3 regions of the Bacillus salitolerans genome follow, and region 3 is predicted to be linked to each of the others. Evidence: riboswitches for the same ligand, from Rfam matches in the RefSeq annotation. Region 3 holds a riboswitch; each other region holds the start of a gene.

Region 1 (5,724 bases), on a different contig from region 3:
TGGTGCGAATCGGGAATGTGGAAATTTTTAGAATGGAATATACCTTTTATCGATTTCACTGATTCTACAATCATCCTCTTCTTTTCCTCACTCAATTCTATATGAACTGAAGGGAGGTAGATTAAGTTTCCAAGATGATATATGATTTGGCGCAAAGTGGTGAGTTTTTTACATTTATAATGGAAATCACGTATTTCCTTTCGACTGATTCGATGGTATTTCCATTCATCTTTTTGATAAGTACATAACGTTTCAGTTTGATCAACATCTTTTACAAGGGCTTGAAAATTTCCCCTTAAGTCTTTGCTGAGAGGTTGTATATTTAGTAACTCAAGACATCTTGAATCAAAGATGTCGCCGGATTTATCCAATAAATCATGAATCTTGTTTGTAATGGATTTTGAATAGTTAGGTGGCATGACGAAAAAGTTAACAAGGGCAGAAATAATGATTCCTGTACTAGTAGACCCAAGTCTAATAAAAAATGAGGAAAAGTACTCATCATGAACTGTTGAAATCATGGCGACACCAGTTAAGGTTGCCACTAAAGTTCCATCGTGTAATTTTAGTTTATGGCAAGCGATGATGGTTGAAAGGGAGACGAAAGCATAGGAATAAGGGCTATCCCCGAATAAAAAAGTAAACAGTATGGCAAATGCAGCACCAATTGCTGAAGCAGGAAGACGAACAAACGCTTTTTTTATGGAATCTGCCACCGTAGGTTCAATGGTCACAATGGCTGTTATGACCGCAAACATAACCGGCCAATTCAGTATATGGCAAATAAAAGCCGTTACAAATACAGCAATCCCGGTTTTAACAATTCTTCCCCCAACAAATTTTACCCTTTTTGGCATGATAGACAAAATCCTTTTTTCTTTTTTATAATTATTATAGAACTAAATAAACTTGGTTAAACAGGAATATTTATCATTACACTAATTCAAGCGTACTAATGCCAAAAAGTAAATGGGTAAACTAGCCATTTGTCCAGCTCTAACTGGCGCTATGACCTCCACTTCAAAACTTTAAAAGGTTGGAAGAAGTATAAGTGGGGGATAAACACCAGTAAGAACCCGATAATAGGACACAGACGTTGCCATAACCTGTGGCAACGTCTGTGTGACCTACATCGTACAGTCCTCAACTAACAATAAGTGGAGGGTGAGGAAAAACTCTTTATGAACATATCAATAGTAACTTCCTAGAACAAATTATATAATAGCCACAAATAATGTGTTCTTTGGAGGACAAATATGGCGAAAATTAACGTTGGTTTAGTTGGATATGGATTATCAGGACAGACTTTTCATGCTCCTTTATTAACTGTTTTAAATGATTTTGAGATTGTGAAAGTTGTAAGTTCTAAAATAGATAAAGTAAAACAGGACTTAGGAGAAATCGAGGTGGTCAGCAGGTTAGAAGATATACTTGCGGATTCGCAAATTCATTTAATCGTGATAACAACACCAAGTGGTCTTCATTATGAAATGGCTAAGCAAAGCTTGCTCGCTGGAAAACATGTCATTTTGGAAAAGCCAATGGTGGTGAGGGTGTCAGAAGGTGAAGAACTAATAAAAATTGCAAACGAACGAAACCTCCTATTAAGCGTGTATCATAATCGCAGGTGGGATAATGATTATGTAACAATCAAGAATTTAATAAATGAAGGGGTCCTCGGGGAAATCAATACATATCAAGCCCATTTCGATCGTTATAGACCAGTTGTTCGTGATCGATGGAAAGAAAACGAAGGTCCAGGTTCAGGTTCATTGTATGATTTAGGCTCTCATTTAATTGATCAGGCTTTACACTTATTTGGTGAACCCCATTTTGTGTGGGCAGATGTGTTTGGTCAACGTACGCATGCAAAAACAGATGATTATTTTCATATTGTGTTAGGCTATCGCGATAACCTTCGAGTCATTTTACATTCGGGAGCTGTCGTTTTGAATGCTGGTCCAAGGTTCCAGGTTCATGGAAGTAGAGGAAGCTTTATTAAATACGGAATTGATGGACAAGAAGATGCATTGAAGGCGGGTTTGAAACCTATTGATTCAACATGGGGAGCGGATAACCCTGAATTTTATGGTAAGCTTGTGATTGTCAAGGAGGAACAAGAAGAACACACCGTTGTTCCAACTTTAAAAGGCTCATATTTAACGTATTATAAAGACATTGCTCGTAGTCTCTTGCAAGGCGTAAAATTGCCTGTTACGGCTGAGGACGGGCTAACTGTTATTAAGATTATTGATGCTGCCCTAAAAAGTAGTATTGAAAAAAGTGTCGTATACATGGACTAATTAAAGTCGTAAGTGTGCCCTATTCATAAAAAAGACAGATGTCAAACTTATGATGACCTCTGTCTTTTTTAATAAAATGATTTATATTGAACCAATACTTTTTAAAATAACTTTGGCATCTTTATTAAGAAGAGTCCATATTCCTTTTTTCATTAGTAATTGTTCTTTATTTTTTATTGTATTTCTAATGGACTTCACATCAAATTTACTAGCAAAGCTATTAATGGCACTAATAGTTACCATTTCTGTTCTTGTTATCGTATCTGAGTTAGTACCCCTCTGATTATTGATAAAATCAAGTAACTCTCTTGCATCTTGAGATAGAAACCTCTTATTCGCATTAACTATATTAATATTTAATTCTATATTCTGCCTTGCCTTAACTAAATCCACTCTTTCTACTAATTGATTAATAGTTGTAATTACTTCTTTGAAGTTCATTCTCGATCTTTCCTCTCCCTAATAATCTGTTAAAATACGTACTAAAGGGAGTGGATTGCAACTGGCTGGCATTCCCCGCAGGATTAGCCCCTTTAGTTTTGCGTCCTACTTTTTCAAGTAGTTTGCCAATGGATATGTCTTATTACATTATACAAGGATAATTCGGTATAGAACTGAGGCAATAGTTTTGTTTTAAACGATGAAATAGAGCATGAAAAATAGGCGAAATGTTGGACAGTTTGAAGTTTTATGTAGTTTTATGTACCTACTAGAGACATCATACTATTGACAGAAATCATGTAATTTTCAAAAAGAATTCGTATGAAAACAGGAATCCTCTATCATATGACTAAATATAAATAGTGTAATCAAAATTGTTGAAAGGAGTGATTCCATGAACACAACAGAAACGAATAAAGATTTTAAGAAAGAGGTAGTAGAGGAATTAGCAGAGCGTTTACAAAGTGATTATATATTTCCGGATAAAGCAAAGGAAACGGCTGAGTTAATCCTAGGTAAGCTTTCAAATGGAGAGTATGAGGGGGTAGAAGATCCGTTTGTTTTTTCAAACGTATTAACGGAGGATTTACAGAAAATCACGAGAGATCGCCACTTAAAAGTCATGTATTCTACTGAATCTAAATCAATAGAAAAAGAAAAAATTGAAGAGGAGATGCTAGAAGAATATCGTAGAAAGACAAAGTCTATCAATTATGGTTTTTACAAGGTGGAAAGACTAAACGGAAATATCGGCTATATTGATTTACGGAATTTTGTTGATACACAGTTAGGCGGAGAAACTGCAGTTCATGCTATGAATTTTATCGCCAATACAGATGCACTTATTTTTGATTTGCGTAAAAATGGTGGAGGTAGTCCAGCCATGATTGCGCTGATTACGAGCTACCTATTTGAAGAGGTTACTCACTTGAATAATTTTTATTATCGTCCAGAAGGACAAACAAGACAATCTTGGACACTCCCATACACCCCTGGCCAACGTTATCTAAATAAGCCAGTTTATATCTTAACGAGTCATTATACCTTTTCAGCAGCTGAAGAATTCACCTATAATCTTAAAAACTTAAATAGGGCAACCGTCATAGGTGAAGTAACCGGTGGTGGGGCACATCCAGGTAGAGTTCAACAGATTACAGAACACTTTAGGGTCTTTATTCCTACTGGAAGAGCGGTGAATCCCATTACAAACACAAATTGGGAAGGTACGGGAGTGGAGCCTGATATTAAGGTGAGTAAGGAACTAGCATTTGATCGTGCTTATAATGAGGCATTAAAGTATGTGAAAGAAAAATACAAAGACAAGCAAGAGTATCAGTTTTTAATGGAAGAAATTGAGGAAGGCTTGACGAAGTAGTCTCAAAAACTGCGCGCTACCGGTATATTTGATGGCCGAAGGATAGATTCCTCGGCCTATTTTTATTTATAAATATAGCCTATATTATGTGCTTGAATCAAGAACTGACCCTTTCTTTCATACTAAAATTTCGGTATCATAATATTTAGAGAACCGAAATAAACGATGGAATGAAAGAAGTGGCTAGCATGACAAACCAGGAAATAGCTAAAAGAAATTTATATATTATGTGGTTTGCGAATTTCTTTGTAGCTGGAAGTATGACCATGGTGTTACCTTTTTTATCTTTATACATTGAATCATTTGGAGATTTCTCTTCCTCCTATGTACAGCACTGGTCTGGATGGACATTTGGGATTACGTTTGTAACAGCGTTTCTTTTTTCACCGATTTGGGGAAGGATTGGGGATCAATACGGGCGAAAAAACATCCTTATTTTCACGTCTGCACTATTAGGGATCTCCATCTTTTTAATGGGATTTGTGAGTAATGTGGCAGAACTCTTTTTCTTACGTCTCTTTATGGGGATTTGTACGGGATTTATCTCATTGTCTCAAGCGTTCATTTCGACCCAAACCCCTAAAGAGATTGCGGGGCGTGTTATGGGAACACTACAAACAGGTAGCATTACAGGATCTTTGTTTGGACCAATCATTGGCGGTGTTTTAGCAGACTCGTTTGGTTTTGCAAACACCTTTAAATTTGTGTCCATTTTTATTTTTATTTCTGTTATTTTAGTTACCCTTACAAAGGAGTACAAAATTGGTAGTAAAAAAGAAACGAATATGCGTTATACAAGGAAGCAAGTACTATCACATATGGGGCAAAACCCCATTTTATTGACCGTGCTATTTATCTCCATCATCATTCAAGTGGCCCATTTTAGTATTCAGCCGATTTTATCGTTATATGTAAGTGAGCTGCATGGACCAGAAAACATTGCGTTCTTTTCTGGAATTGTATTCTCAGTAGCAGGACTTGGTAATTTAATGATGGCTAGAAGATGGGGGAAACTTGGGGATAACATCGGCTATATAAAGGTGTTAATCATTCTTCTCATCATGGCAGGAATTGTCTATTTACCAGGGGCATTTGTCACAAATATATGGCAGCTAGCGGTGATTAGGTTTGTATTAGGAATGGCAATTGGTGGAATTATTCCTGTTCGAATTGCCTATATTCGCCAGGAGGCACCCATATCGATGCAAGGTGAGGTTCTTGGATATAACACGAGCCTTCGCTTTCTAGGAAACATTGTAGGTCCATTTATGGGAGGAATGATTGCTGCATACTCTGGCTTCTCAGCCGTATTCTTTATAACAAGTACCCTCCTAATCATAAGCGGAATAGTATTGTTTATTGCCATGAAACGCTATCAAGAAGATCACCATAAAGCCGTTGAACAGGTGGAATAAGGTGACAGTCACCACCCGAATTTTCTTGTTTCACAGGAATGTTCCACACAGTACCAGGTACTACCGGTAGTTCTTGTTTCATAGGCATGTTCCACACAGTATCAGGAACCGACCGGTAGTTCTTGTTTCACACTGTACCACCTACCGCCCGTTTTCTCTTGTTTAACAGAACTATAAAAAACCGATGTTT
Region 2 (5,724 bases), on a different contig from region 3:
ATTAGGATTATTTTGAATGCCCTTAATTGCGGTAGAAGGTAATGTAATTGAAAGAGCCGGTACATGTTTGTACTCACGATTCACTTTTCCTTTTGCTTTTGTAACGATCGTTTTATCGACTTTGTCTTTAAAAAGAATTAACACGCGTTCTTGTTGAACTTGAGCGCCTGCAAATGAAGGTATAAACGTTAAAGTAAGTGATAAGGCCGTAAGAATTGATAGTAACCTTTTCATAAATGTTCTCCTCTCATTTGTAAGATCTAGCTGTATATATGTCTATCATAATCTCGAGGAATGATTATGCCTATATGCTTTTAATTACCAATGTTGCCATAAAAATGGCCACGAGGATGTAAACATACACTAATCGAAGAAATTCTCATTGTTTCATATAAAGAGATACTATTAATTAATGTAAACAGTTCCTGTGACAAATGATTATTTACCAGCGAAATCCTCATTTGGAAATGGAATCTATCTATTCAATAATCTCTAAACCTCGTATGATTACGTTGTTGATGAAATTCAAATTCACCTTCTAAGTGAATGCGAGCCAAATCAGCAAATATGATTATTTGTTGTCTAGTCGTTCGTGTTTTGATCTCATATACTTTAGGAGGAATTCATAGATGAAAAAATCTCTATTTAAAAAGTTTATTGTTACTACAATGGCTTTTGGTATTGTTGCAACTGCATTTAGCACGCATTCATTTGCTTCTACAACTTCAACCGTTCAAGGCGGGACTTTATCTGGAGGATCCATGACATTTACTGGTTTACCAGCAACATTAAATGGTACTCTAGTGAAATCTACTGCAAATTGGGCTATTGGTGATATCACGGATGCAAGAGGTACGGGTGAGGGGTGGAACCTTTCACTAACATTAACTCAATTCAAAGAAGTTGATGGTAATGGAGCTTATGTTATTGGCGGAAAATCTCTTGCTACGAATTCATTAAAAGTAGTCGGAGTACCTACAATTAATAAGAAAGACTCGACTTCATCTGACATTACAACCATCACTCCCGTTGCTTCAGGAACAGCACTAGATAATGGAAGTACGGTTAAAGTTTTATCCGCGTCACTAAATGGTGGTATGGGTTCCTACACAATTGGTAACCTAGGTGTAGAATTGACTATTCCTGCTAATGCCTATGCAAAAACATACAAAACAGATGCAACTGTAACTATAAATACAGCTCCTTAATAAATGATTATTTTTTTAAAAGTCCTCCAATACTAAGGGGGACTTTTTAATTTTTAGGAGTGGTTGTTAATGAAACACCTGTTATTATGCTTGATCTTACTAGCCTTTATGTTTATATCTTACCCAATTATTTCAGTATATGCAGAGGAAAATAATTTTGAATTCCGTGTGGAACCAATCTTTCCAGATTCACAAATTGGTAATAAAGGATATTACCATTTCAAAGGAACACCTCATGATACTGTTACGTTACAAGCACGTATTATCAATGACAGTGAACAGAATTTGAATGTTATCATTCGAAGTTTGAATGCTTATAGTGGAAATCAAGGGATCTTATACCAAACAGAGCCTGTTTTAAAAGGAACGGAAATTATCAATGAAAGCTTTCAATTTCAAAAAATAGCCACTACCCCAACTGAAGTAACACTTGAACCTTTGCAGTCTGAGCTCGTTGAATTTACACTAAATATTCCAAATATTAATGGTACGTTACTTGGTAGTGTAGAGTTTAGAGTCTTTAAAGGCACAAAAGAATTGACACAGAAAGAAGAAAACTCACAACTACTGATTGACCAATACAAAGCAATTAACATTGGTGTTCAGATTGATGTAACAGATTATAACGAGACACCTTCAATGGAATTAGACAAACCATTCTTTTCTCCCGAGCAAATTGCGATTATGGTTCCAATGGAAAATAGCTATCCGGTCATTGTTCCAAATATATCGGGAACCTACAAGATCACCAAGAATGAAGATACAACGTTCTCCATGACAGGAGAAATTCCTTCATTTAAAATGGCGCCTATGACGACTTTTCATTATCCGATTAGATGGTCAGAAGGAACATTAGAACCAGGAACATACGATGTTAGTTTATCACTGGATGTGAATGGAAGTACCCAATCTTACGAACAAACCATATCGATTGAAAATAATGAAGTGCAGAAGACACAAGAAAAAATGGAAGAACGGGGAGAAGTCGCAATTGCCCCTAAGACATTTCCATGGACAACCATAATGATTGTTCTATTTATCATTGTTTTGATCTTAATATGGATGATAAAAAAACCAAAATCCAAAAGAAAAGATCGAAAGTATCCAGGACAAAATCCAAATGATTCATACTAAGCTTCATCATTTGTAGGAAGCCGCCGTCCTAAAAAAGGATTTTACTTTGAATGGAAAAAAATATGCATATTCTTTTTAGAAAAGATACTGTATATTCTTACTAATATGAAGAATGAAATATCGTCGTTTCTTCATTTGAAAAAGGCAAACCTATTGAAAGATAGAGACGCAAAGGTACAGACCTACGGTTTATACTAGGGTGGCTGATCTGCTGAAGAATTGAGATACTTTACTTATTTTTAAGTAGAATTCGAAATTCTTCCGATTCAAATAACTTGTGTTGGAGGGATTTTTTATGATGTTTAATAAGAATATTCAGAATGTGCTTGCAACAAGTATAGTTACATCAGTTTTTGCTTTTTCAATTGGAATTGGACAAGCCTATGCAGATAATCATGAACAGTCCACGGATTCACAAGTGGAAGAGACGGTTCAACAAGACCAACCAGTCGAAACTGTTGATTCAACAACTGAAAGTTCAGAGCCTACTACTGAGGATGAAGTAGTAGAAGAAGGTACTTCAGCAGAAGAGACGCCAGATGAGATAGCTGCTGAAGCAGACTTGCCCTCTTTGTTACCAGGTGATTTCTTTTACTTTTTTAAAATATTACGTGAAAATGTACAGCTGTCTTTAACCTTTGATTCGGTGAAAGAGGCTGAACTACTTTCAACATTTGCTGAAGAAAGAATCAAAGAAGCTGAAGTATTAATTGCAGGCGGTCAAGTGGAACTAGCACAAGACATTCTTCAAAAGGCAATTGAGCAACAAGAATTGGCACTTGCTACTTACGAACAATTGCAACCAGCGGAAACACCTTTATCGGAAGGCGATGAAGGTCAAGTTGCAACAGAAGCTCCAGTAGACCCTATACGTGCTGAACTTGAAGCAAAAATGGCAGCTAACCTTGTTGCCTTAACAACTGCTCTAGAAAAAGTGGAAAATCCACAAGCAAAAGAGGCTCTCGTAAAGAATATATTAAAAGCACAAGAGAAGCTGGAGAAGAAGATCAACAAGACCCTAGCAAAGCTTAATGAGAAGGAACTTGCAATTGAACAAAAGCGTGCTGATCTTGAAGCAGAACTAGATGATGGCGAAATGAATGAACAGGATTATAATGAAGAACTTGCTGAATTGAACGCAGAATTAGCGAAAGAGAAGAAAGAGCTTCTTACTGAGATGAATGAAGATACCAATAAAGCAGGTAAAGTAGCTCTTGAAAAAGGTAAAGAGAAGGAAGATCGTGGGAAGGAAGATCCAAAGCAATTAACAGACGAGAAACAAAGTAAGTCTGTAAAAAAAGATGAAAACCAAAAAGCTGATGAGCAAAAACGTGAAGAGGTAAAGAAACAAGAAGAAAAGCAACGGGAAGAATCACAAAAACGTGCTGAACAGGGACGTGAAGCTACGAAGAAGCAAGAAGAGGCAAAAGAGGCTGATGAGAAGCAGAATGAATCAGTGAAGAAAGATGAAAAAGAGAAGCAAAAAGCTGACGAACAAAAGCGTAATGAAGTAAAGAAAAATGAAGAAAAACAACGTGAAGATTCTCAAAATCGAGCTGAACCTGAAAATAAGAAGAAGCAAGATGAGAAAGCAACGAAGGCTGAAGCAAAACCATCTGAGACTGTAAGTAATGAGGAAGAAGGTAATCAACAAGCCGACGAGCGCAAGCATGAAGAATCAAATAAACAAGATGAGAAGAGAAAAGGAAAAGAAAACAAATAGCAGTAAAAAGAGTGGGGCTAGTCCTACTCTTTTTTTGATTATGAAGAAGGTAGAAAAGTTTTCAGCAAGAGAATGGGCTAGCGACTTGGAATTGTATTATACATATAATGTGTAGTACACATATACTATTGGTTTACTTCTTACTCACTTCTTTGCATCGCTTCCAGAAGTTCATCACCATTTAGATCTCGAATTCGTGCTATTTTCCCTTCATCATTTACGTTAATACGCCCTTTCACCTCTGCTGTCTCTCTTTTTGTTTTCCCATCTTGTTGATAGTGAACCTGAACAACAAAATCATAGGCATGATCACTTTCTGAATGAATTTGGATATCGTTCACTGTCATTTCGTATTCACCTACATGCGCAACATGCAGCCACGTTAATGCATAAGAATTGATAAAATTGGGGTAATTCGTCTCTATTACATACGGTTTATAATACTTGGAGTAATAGTCAAATAGCCGCTCGTTCATCTGCCCTGTAGTATGTAATTCTGTTAAAATATCATGTAATTCTTCACTTGGACCAGTAAACTCATGTGTTAAAAAGGATTGGATCATATCAATCGTGGGATCCTTCTTTTTGACGGATTCACGTTCTTGTTGAGAAATATAAAATAGTAAAAATGCAAAAGCTCCTAAAACTATTAGAATCTTAATTAGCTTTTTGGGTGGTCTCATTTTGTATTTCCCTCCATTCAAATCCGATATACTAATGTATATGTTTACACTATATACATAGTTTCAAGTATGGCATAGAATTTGGTGTGACAAAATTTACCAGAAACTCAATTTGAAAAGGGTATAGTTACTTTTACTATTTATGGTAGTCTATAAACAAAGGGGTGTGCCTCATGAAAAGAATATTCATATTATTGTGTGGACTATTTTTAGTTGCAGTTACAGTTGCAGGCTGTTCAAATGTAGCGAAAACATCGGATAAAACAGAAAATACAGGATTCCAAATGGCATCATCAACCGTCTCTATTGGTGCAGTCGAAGAAACCAAAACCGATATACAGAAACTAAGCTATGAATTTGTTATGACGAATGATAAACATAAAGCTATTCAGGAAAATTCGGTTGAAATCATGCAAACAGATTGGTTAAAAGATCTAATAATTGACCAGCAAATAACCGAGATAACGATCCATATGGATGATCTGGTGATTAAAGGGTATATTATTTTTGACACGAAGGGATTAACAAAAGAAGAGATTGTAAGTAACGAACCGTTTTTAGAAGGTGTTAAGTTCAGTACCGTAGACGGAGCTGAGCACGTGATTAACCATCATGATTAAAAAATCATCATCTGTTAGATGGTGATTTTGTTTTTTTAGACAAATTTTTGAGTTACCAGTGAAAAAGAAGTAATTCCTTGTTCAGGTTCCAGCTACAAGTTTATATAAAGTCTAATTTTAGCCTCCATTTTAATCTTGCTTCTACTAATAGTCTCCATTTTTCGTCGTCCTAGTATTTCGAATTTTTATTTTTTCATTCATAATGAGGTTAAGAGACAAGGAATCCTTAAAAGAAAGTGTGGTAGAAATCGTGAATCCATTTTTACGCGAAAAGATCGAGGTAATGGTAGGTCCAATTCAAAATATCACTGTACTAGCTGAGCAGGGCTGGACCTCTGAAGTTTGTCAAATTGAAA
Region 3 (5,724 bases):
TTTATTTCCTAACACTCGAACCTTTTCAGCAAACTCAAATGAGTTCGGTATATCCCCTAAGAGCTTGTAACAAACGAATAAATTCTCTTTGGCAACTTTTTCATTCTGTTTATCACCAAGTAATTTAGCCATTTCTACTGCTTTAAAATAAAAATCCTTCGCTCGCAATAAATCCTCATCCATGAGTCCAATTGCGATAATATTATAGATTCCACTTAACAGGAATTTCTGATCATGCTGTTCAGCAAGCGACTGAGCTTCTAAGATAAACCGTTCCCGTTCAGTCCATGGCTTTTTCTGGTGATAGAGCATATTATGTGTATTATATAAAAGGCGGATATAATTTTTAACACCCAGTTCCTTGCGTAAAGATTCACTTGCTGTATTTTGTAACTGTGTTAATTCTTCTACCAATGTAAAATCTCGCTTTGTAATAATACTCCAGGTTGAAAGAATAATTTTCAGCTCAATTCGATACTTTACCGGGATACCAGCATCTAAACTTAGCTGTTCAATTTTCCCCTCTACCTCCTCAAATACTACGTAGTTTTTCGTATTCGAACAAGAAAATCCTAGTCGTATAAGGGCTTTAATCGAATCGAATTGCTCATGTAACTGTTTATAAATCTCAATGGCTTTCATCAATTGGCCTGATCTCTCGAAGCTATACCCCATTAAAAGAAGCATTGCCTTGGGTGGCATGCCATCCAGATACTGTTCATATATATGAACAGATTTTTCAATCATTTCTACAGCCTTTATATAGAGACTAGCTCGAAAGCTTCTTCTTGCCTCGATTAAATAAAAGAGCGCTGCTTTTCTCCAATTTCCATTTTGACTATAATGATACGCAACCATCGAGTAGTGTCTTCCATCTATTAACTGCATGGCAAGCTCGTGATGAATGGAGTCTTTTTTCGTTTCATCAATCGTACTTTCTACAAACTCCCTAATCGTTAGTGATGGAAATTCATAATTCGTCATTAATCTCAACAACAAGCCTTGTTTTTGAATAGATTCTATCGCTTGTAACACCTTTTCACTAGACTCAACACCCGCCACCTTGGCAATCATCGATAAAAAGCTGTGATGATTCACGATAGGTATTTGAACAAGAGATAAAACCTGATAGATTCGTTTCTCCTCTTCTAATAACAACTGTATTTTATGATTGATCATCAGTTCATCAGATGGTGGTAAGGATAAAGCACGGATGTTCTTATCCACTAAATGCCAGCTGTAATGCTGAATATACAGCTGCTTTGTATCAGCTAAATAATGAACAAGCTCTATTGTCTTTGTCAAATTCTTATTGGAATAGTGGTACAGCCGTTCTATTAATTTTTCTTGTAAGAAGCTTGCCTTTCCAAAAATAGATAATAAAAAATGAGCATACTCACGTAACGGTAAAGGTTGAAGGTCTATCCCTTCTTCATAAAGCTCACCTAGTTCATGAGCCTCACCAATCCCAATTACACCTAACACAATTTCTTCTAACGATAATAATCGTTTTAATATCGAGAGTGAAAAAGGATCCATCCTTTCAGCTGAGTAAATACCAAACACGATTCTCGTTTCAGATATTGTTAGAAAGTCAATAAAGAAATCAACAAGAAACTGTTCTGTCTGGAGTAAAGAGAAGGCTGGTGAATCCTGTGACTCTAACTGATGCTTATAAACAGTTTTCAGTTTAGGAAATACTTCTGCTAAACCAGGTAAATGATTTAATATAGGATGAAGAATCGGCCGTGCAATCGATATTTTAATTATTTTTGTCACAAGCTGCTCAATGACTGAATATGGAGTGTCATCTGCTCTTGAAACATAATAATCAATTTGCCCTGAAAAGTCTTCGGTAATTTCAAAAAATAGGCGCTTGCGCCCGCTTCCCGTTGGGCCACTGATCAGAATACTTTGTGACCTTCCTTCAATAATCGAACGGTTTAGTTTTGAAAGAATCTGTAACTCTTCTTTTCTTCCAATAAATTCAGGCGAGTATAAATAGTGGGAGCCATACAAGCATGTATCTGAGTTTCTTTCTTGATGATCCTTCCCTTGAATTCTTTGAAGTTCATTTATTATTTGTCCTACCCATTGCAGCCTACTAACTGGACGTTTATGAATCATCTGTAGAACTAATTTCTTTAAATGAAAAGGTAGATCCATTTGTTCAATCGTTACATTATTCTGCTTTGTCACCATGTTATTTGGATTTGTGCCAGTTAGTATTTCATAAAACAAAATCCCCAGATTATAAATATCTGTACGCATATCAAATTTATTTAAATGGTACAGCTCTGGAGCGAAATAAGGATAATGAGGTCTTTGCATTCCGTGAAGTAGTTCATATGGTGATTGTGTATAAAGCGGCATAAATCTAACTTCATTTCCTTCAGTTATCCATACGTAACTAGGTACAATCGCTCCTTGTATTACACTTTCATGATGCAAAACCTCTAATTGAATGGCTATTTTCTCAAGGATTCTAATCGTATCCTTAAACGTCTTCCCTTTCATATATTCGTGCAAAGTGACCAAATTTTGGTGATTCTCATACTCCACTATCACTTCGCCCTGTTGACAATAAACCTTTCGAATTGGCAGAAAAGACGAATGGCTCTGAGCAAGAGATTTTAACCTGAGTTTAATATGTTCTTCGCCAATAAAGGTAGTCATCGTACTCGGTATCACATGAAGCAAAAGTGGGGTATGCTGCCTATCAAAAGCTGTGTATGTTTTACCTAAACCATCGTCGTGTTCTACTTCCTTAAGTAGTTTGTATTCACTTGAATCTACTATTCTCACCACTTCACATCACAGTCCTATCATAAGATTTATAGATTACAATCCAAATCAATTATCACAAAACTATGCTAGTCCCTTGTTTCTTGGCAGCATGAGACTACTTAATTTTTTATGTACAGAATTTATTGAAGTTTATCATTTGATTTTTTGAAGAAGAAAAAAAACACCCTAAAAAAGGGTATTTGCTGAACTAGATTGCAACTGGCTGGCTTATCTAATGATTTAGCCCCTTTAGTTTTGCGTCCCATCCTTTAGAATGGTTTGCCTCTATATCGAGTTTTCGGACATTTCTAACGTTTTTTTCATTATATACTATCTCCGTAAAAAGCACTAGGATAAAACGACTAAATATTAACAATTTTAGTGTTTTATCCTAGTTATGGGACTGTCTATTTTAATTTTGATCGTAAGAATGCATCGATAAATGGATCTAAATCTCCATCCATCACACTCTGGGTATTTCCAACTTCATAATTGGTGCGATGATCCTTAACTAGCGAGTATGGGTGGAAAACGTATGAACGAATTTGACTTCCCCAACCAATGTCCTTTTGTTCGCCACGGATTTCATCCAACTCAGCTTGTTGTTCTTCAATCTTCTTCTGATAAAGCTTTGCTTGCAGCATTTTCATCGCGCGTTCGCGGTTTTTAATTTGTGAGCGCTCCGTTTGACACGTCACCACTGTGTTTGTTGGAAGATGCGTAATACGAACGGCAGAATCGGTCGTATTAATGTGCTGTCCACCAGCTCCACTTGCACGGTACGTATCAACCTTTAAATCTTCCGTGCGGATTTCAATATCAATTTCATCATTAAATTCTGGCAATACATCACAAGATACAAAGGATGTATGACGGCGTCCAGATGAATCAAATGGAGAGATACGAACTAAACGGTGTACACCTTTTTCTGCCTTTAAATATCCATAAGCATTGTGACCTTTTATAAGTAACGAAACACTTTTTACCCCAGCTTCATCTCCAGGTAAATAGTCAAGCGTCTCTACTTTAAACCCTTTGCGTTCTGCCCAGCGCGTGTACATTCGTAGGAGCATTGATCCCCAGTCTTGTGATTCTGTACCACCAGCCCCTGGATGTAATTCAAGAATCGCATTGTTTTTATCATATGGTTCGCTCAACAATAGCTGAAGCTCAAATTCATTGAATTCCTTTGTTAAAGATTTAACCTCTTGAATCAGCTCTTTAAGAAGATCATCATCATTTTCTTCCTTCAACAGCTCGTATGTCATATCTAAATTTTCATATGCATCATTTAAATCATTAAATTGATTCACAAGATCTTTTAACCCATTTGCCTCGTTGATGACGGTTTGAGCGGCTTGTTGGTTATCCCAAAAGTTTGGTTCAACCATTCGTTCGTCAAGCTCACGAATACGTGCCACTTTCTCTTCTAAGTCAAAGAGACCCCCTAAAGTCAGCTAAACGCTTTTCCATTTTTTCAAGTTCATGTCTGATTTCTACTAATTCCATTGTGTTCACCTCATAGAACCTTTTCTATATATTTCGTGAAGAAAGCCTATGCCATACGACATAAGCTTACTTTCCATCCTTATAATATGTTAGCTTCCGCAGCATTGCTTATACTTTTTACCACTTCCGCAAATACACGGATCATTTCTCCCGACTGTAACACTTTTCACAACCGGCTTACGTTTTGGCTTTTGACCATCAGCATTTGGAATGACGGCTTGCCCTTTAGCCACTTCTTGTCGCTCAAGGTTATTGCGAATTTGTGCCTTCATAATATACCTGGAGGTCTCTTCCTCAATCGATTCAACCATACTTTCAAACATCGCAAATCCTTCCATCTGGTATTCACGAAGTGGATCAATTTGTCCATAAGCACGTAAATGAATTCCTTGGCGAAGCTGTTCCATCGCATCAATATGATCCATCCATTTACTATCAACAGCTCGGAGTACAATAACTTTCTCAAATTCACGCATTTGCTCAGGCAAGAGCTGCTTTTCCTTTTCATCATAACGAGCCCTTACTTTATCGTAAATAAACTCCGTGATTCCTTCAGGCTCTTTTCCAGACAATTCCTTTTCGGAAAGATCGCCCTCATTAAGAAGATTTGCCTCCACATAGTCAACGATCGCCTTTACATTCCACTCTTCTGGCTCTTCGTTAGTTGAGCAGTGTGCAGCCACATTTCGCTCAATCGTACCTTTAATCATGGACTCAATTACTTCACGCAAGTTTTCAGAAGATAATACATCATAACGCTGCGCATAAATGACTTCACGCTGCTGACGCAGGACATCATCGTATTGAAGTAATTGCTTACGTGCATCGAAGTTATTTCCTTCAACTCGCTTTTGAGCAGATTCAACGGCACGAGATACAATTTTACTTTCAATCGGTTGTGAGTCATCCATACCAAGACGATCCATCATTGCTTTCATGTTATCAGAACCGAATCTGCGCATTAACTCATCTTCCATCGACAGATAGAATTGAGTTACCCCTGGGTCACCTTGACGACCAGAACGTCCACGAAGCTGGTTATCAATTCGACGACTCTCATGACGCTCTGTTCCAAGAACAGCAAGTCCGCCAACTTCCTTGACGCCTTCACCTAATTTAATATCGGTACCACGACCTGCCATATTCGTTGCAATCGTTACGGCACCTAGTTGGCCAGCATTGGCGATAATTTCAGCTTCACGTTCATGATTCTTCGCATTTAAGACATTATGTTTTATGCCTTTTTTCGTTAAATATTTGGAAATGAGCTCAGATGTCTCAACCGCAACCGTACCAACTAGGATCGGTTGTCCTTTTGCATGCATTTCTGCAATTTGTTCACAAACAGCACGGAACTTTCCATCAATCGTTTTGAAAATTAAATCCGGCTTGTCATCACGTGCAATCGGTTTATTGGTAGGAATCGCC

What was found. Region 3 has a riboswitch for cyclic di-GMP ahead of ACFSCX_RS09230 (diguanylate cyclase). Riboswitches for the same ligand answer to the same signal wherever they lie in the genome.
Region 1: linked by a shared signal. The riboswitch ahead of ACFSCX_RS10605 (hypothetical protein) and the one ahead of ACFSCX_RS09230 (diguanylate cyclase) in region 3 are both predicted to bind cyclic di-GMP.
Region 2: linked by a shared signal. The riboswitch ahead of ACFSCX_RS24305 (DUF5667 domain-containing protein) and the one ahead of ACFSCX_RS09230 (diguanylate cyclase) in region 3 are both predicted to bind cyclic di-GMP.

The regions. Positions count from the first base shown of each region.
Region 1 covers NZ_JBHUEM010000014.1:93,355-99,078, reverse strand. Annotated here, with positions in the region: gene ACFSCX_RS10615 (aromatic acid exporter family protein) at 1-857, opposite strand, end outside; gene ACFSCX_RS10610 (oxidoreductase) at 1,257-2,303, shown strand; gene ACFSCX_RS10605 (hypothetical protein) at 2,385-2,744, opposite strand; cyclic di-GMP riboswitch class I at 2,798-2,881, opposite strand; gene ACFSCX_RS10600 (S41 family peptidase) at 3,139-4,119, shown strand; gene ACFSCX_RS10595 (MFS transporter) at 4,308-5,534, shown strand.
Region 2 covers NZ_JBHUEM010000055.1:191,622-197,345, forward strand. Annotated here, with positions in the region: gene ACFSCX_RS24290 (S8 family serine peptidase) at 1-234, opposite strand, end outside; gene ACFSCX_RS24295 (WxL domain-containing protein) at 630-1,208, shown strand; gene ACFSCX_RS24300 (WxL protein host-binding domain-containing protein) at 1,278-2,342, shown strand; cyclic di-GMP riboswitch class I at 2,476-2,558, shown strand; gene ACFSCX_RS24305 (DUF5667 domain-containing protein) at 2,638-4,065, shown strand; gene ACFSCX_RS24310 (hypothetical protein) at 4,206-4,748, opposite strand; gene ACFSCX_RS24315 (hypothetical protein) at 4,922-5,368, shown strand; gene ACFSCX_RS24320 (phosphotransferase) at 5,619-5,724, shown strand, end outside.
Region 3 covers NZ_JBHUEM010000011.1:42,134-47,857, forward strand. Annotated here, with positions in the region: gene ACFSCX_RS09230 (diguanylate cyclase) at 1-2,805, opposite strand, end outside; cyclic di-GMP riboswitch class I at 2,999-3,081, opposite strand; one part of gene prfB (peptide chain release factor 2) at 3,195-4,223, opposite strand; one part of gene prfB (peptide chain release factor 2) at 4,225-4,296, opposite strand; gene secA (preprotein translocase subunit SecA) at 4,386-5,724, opposite strand, start outside.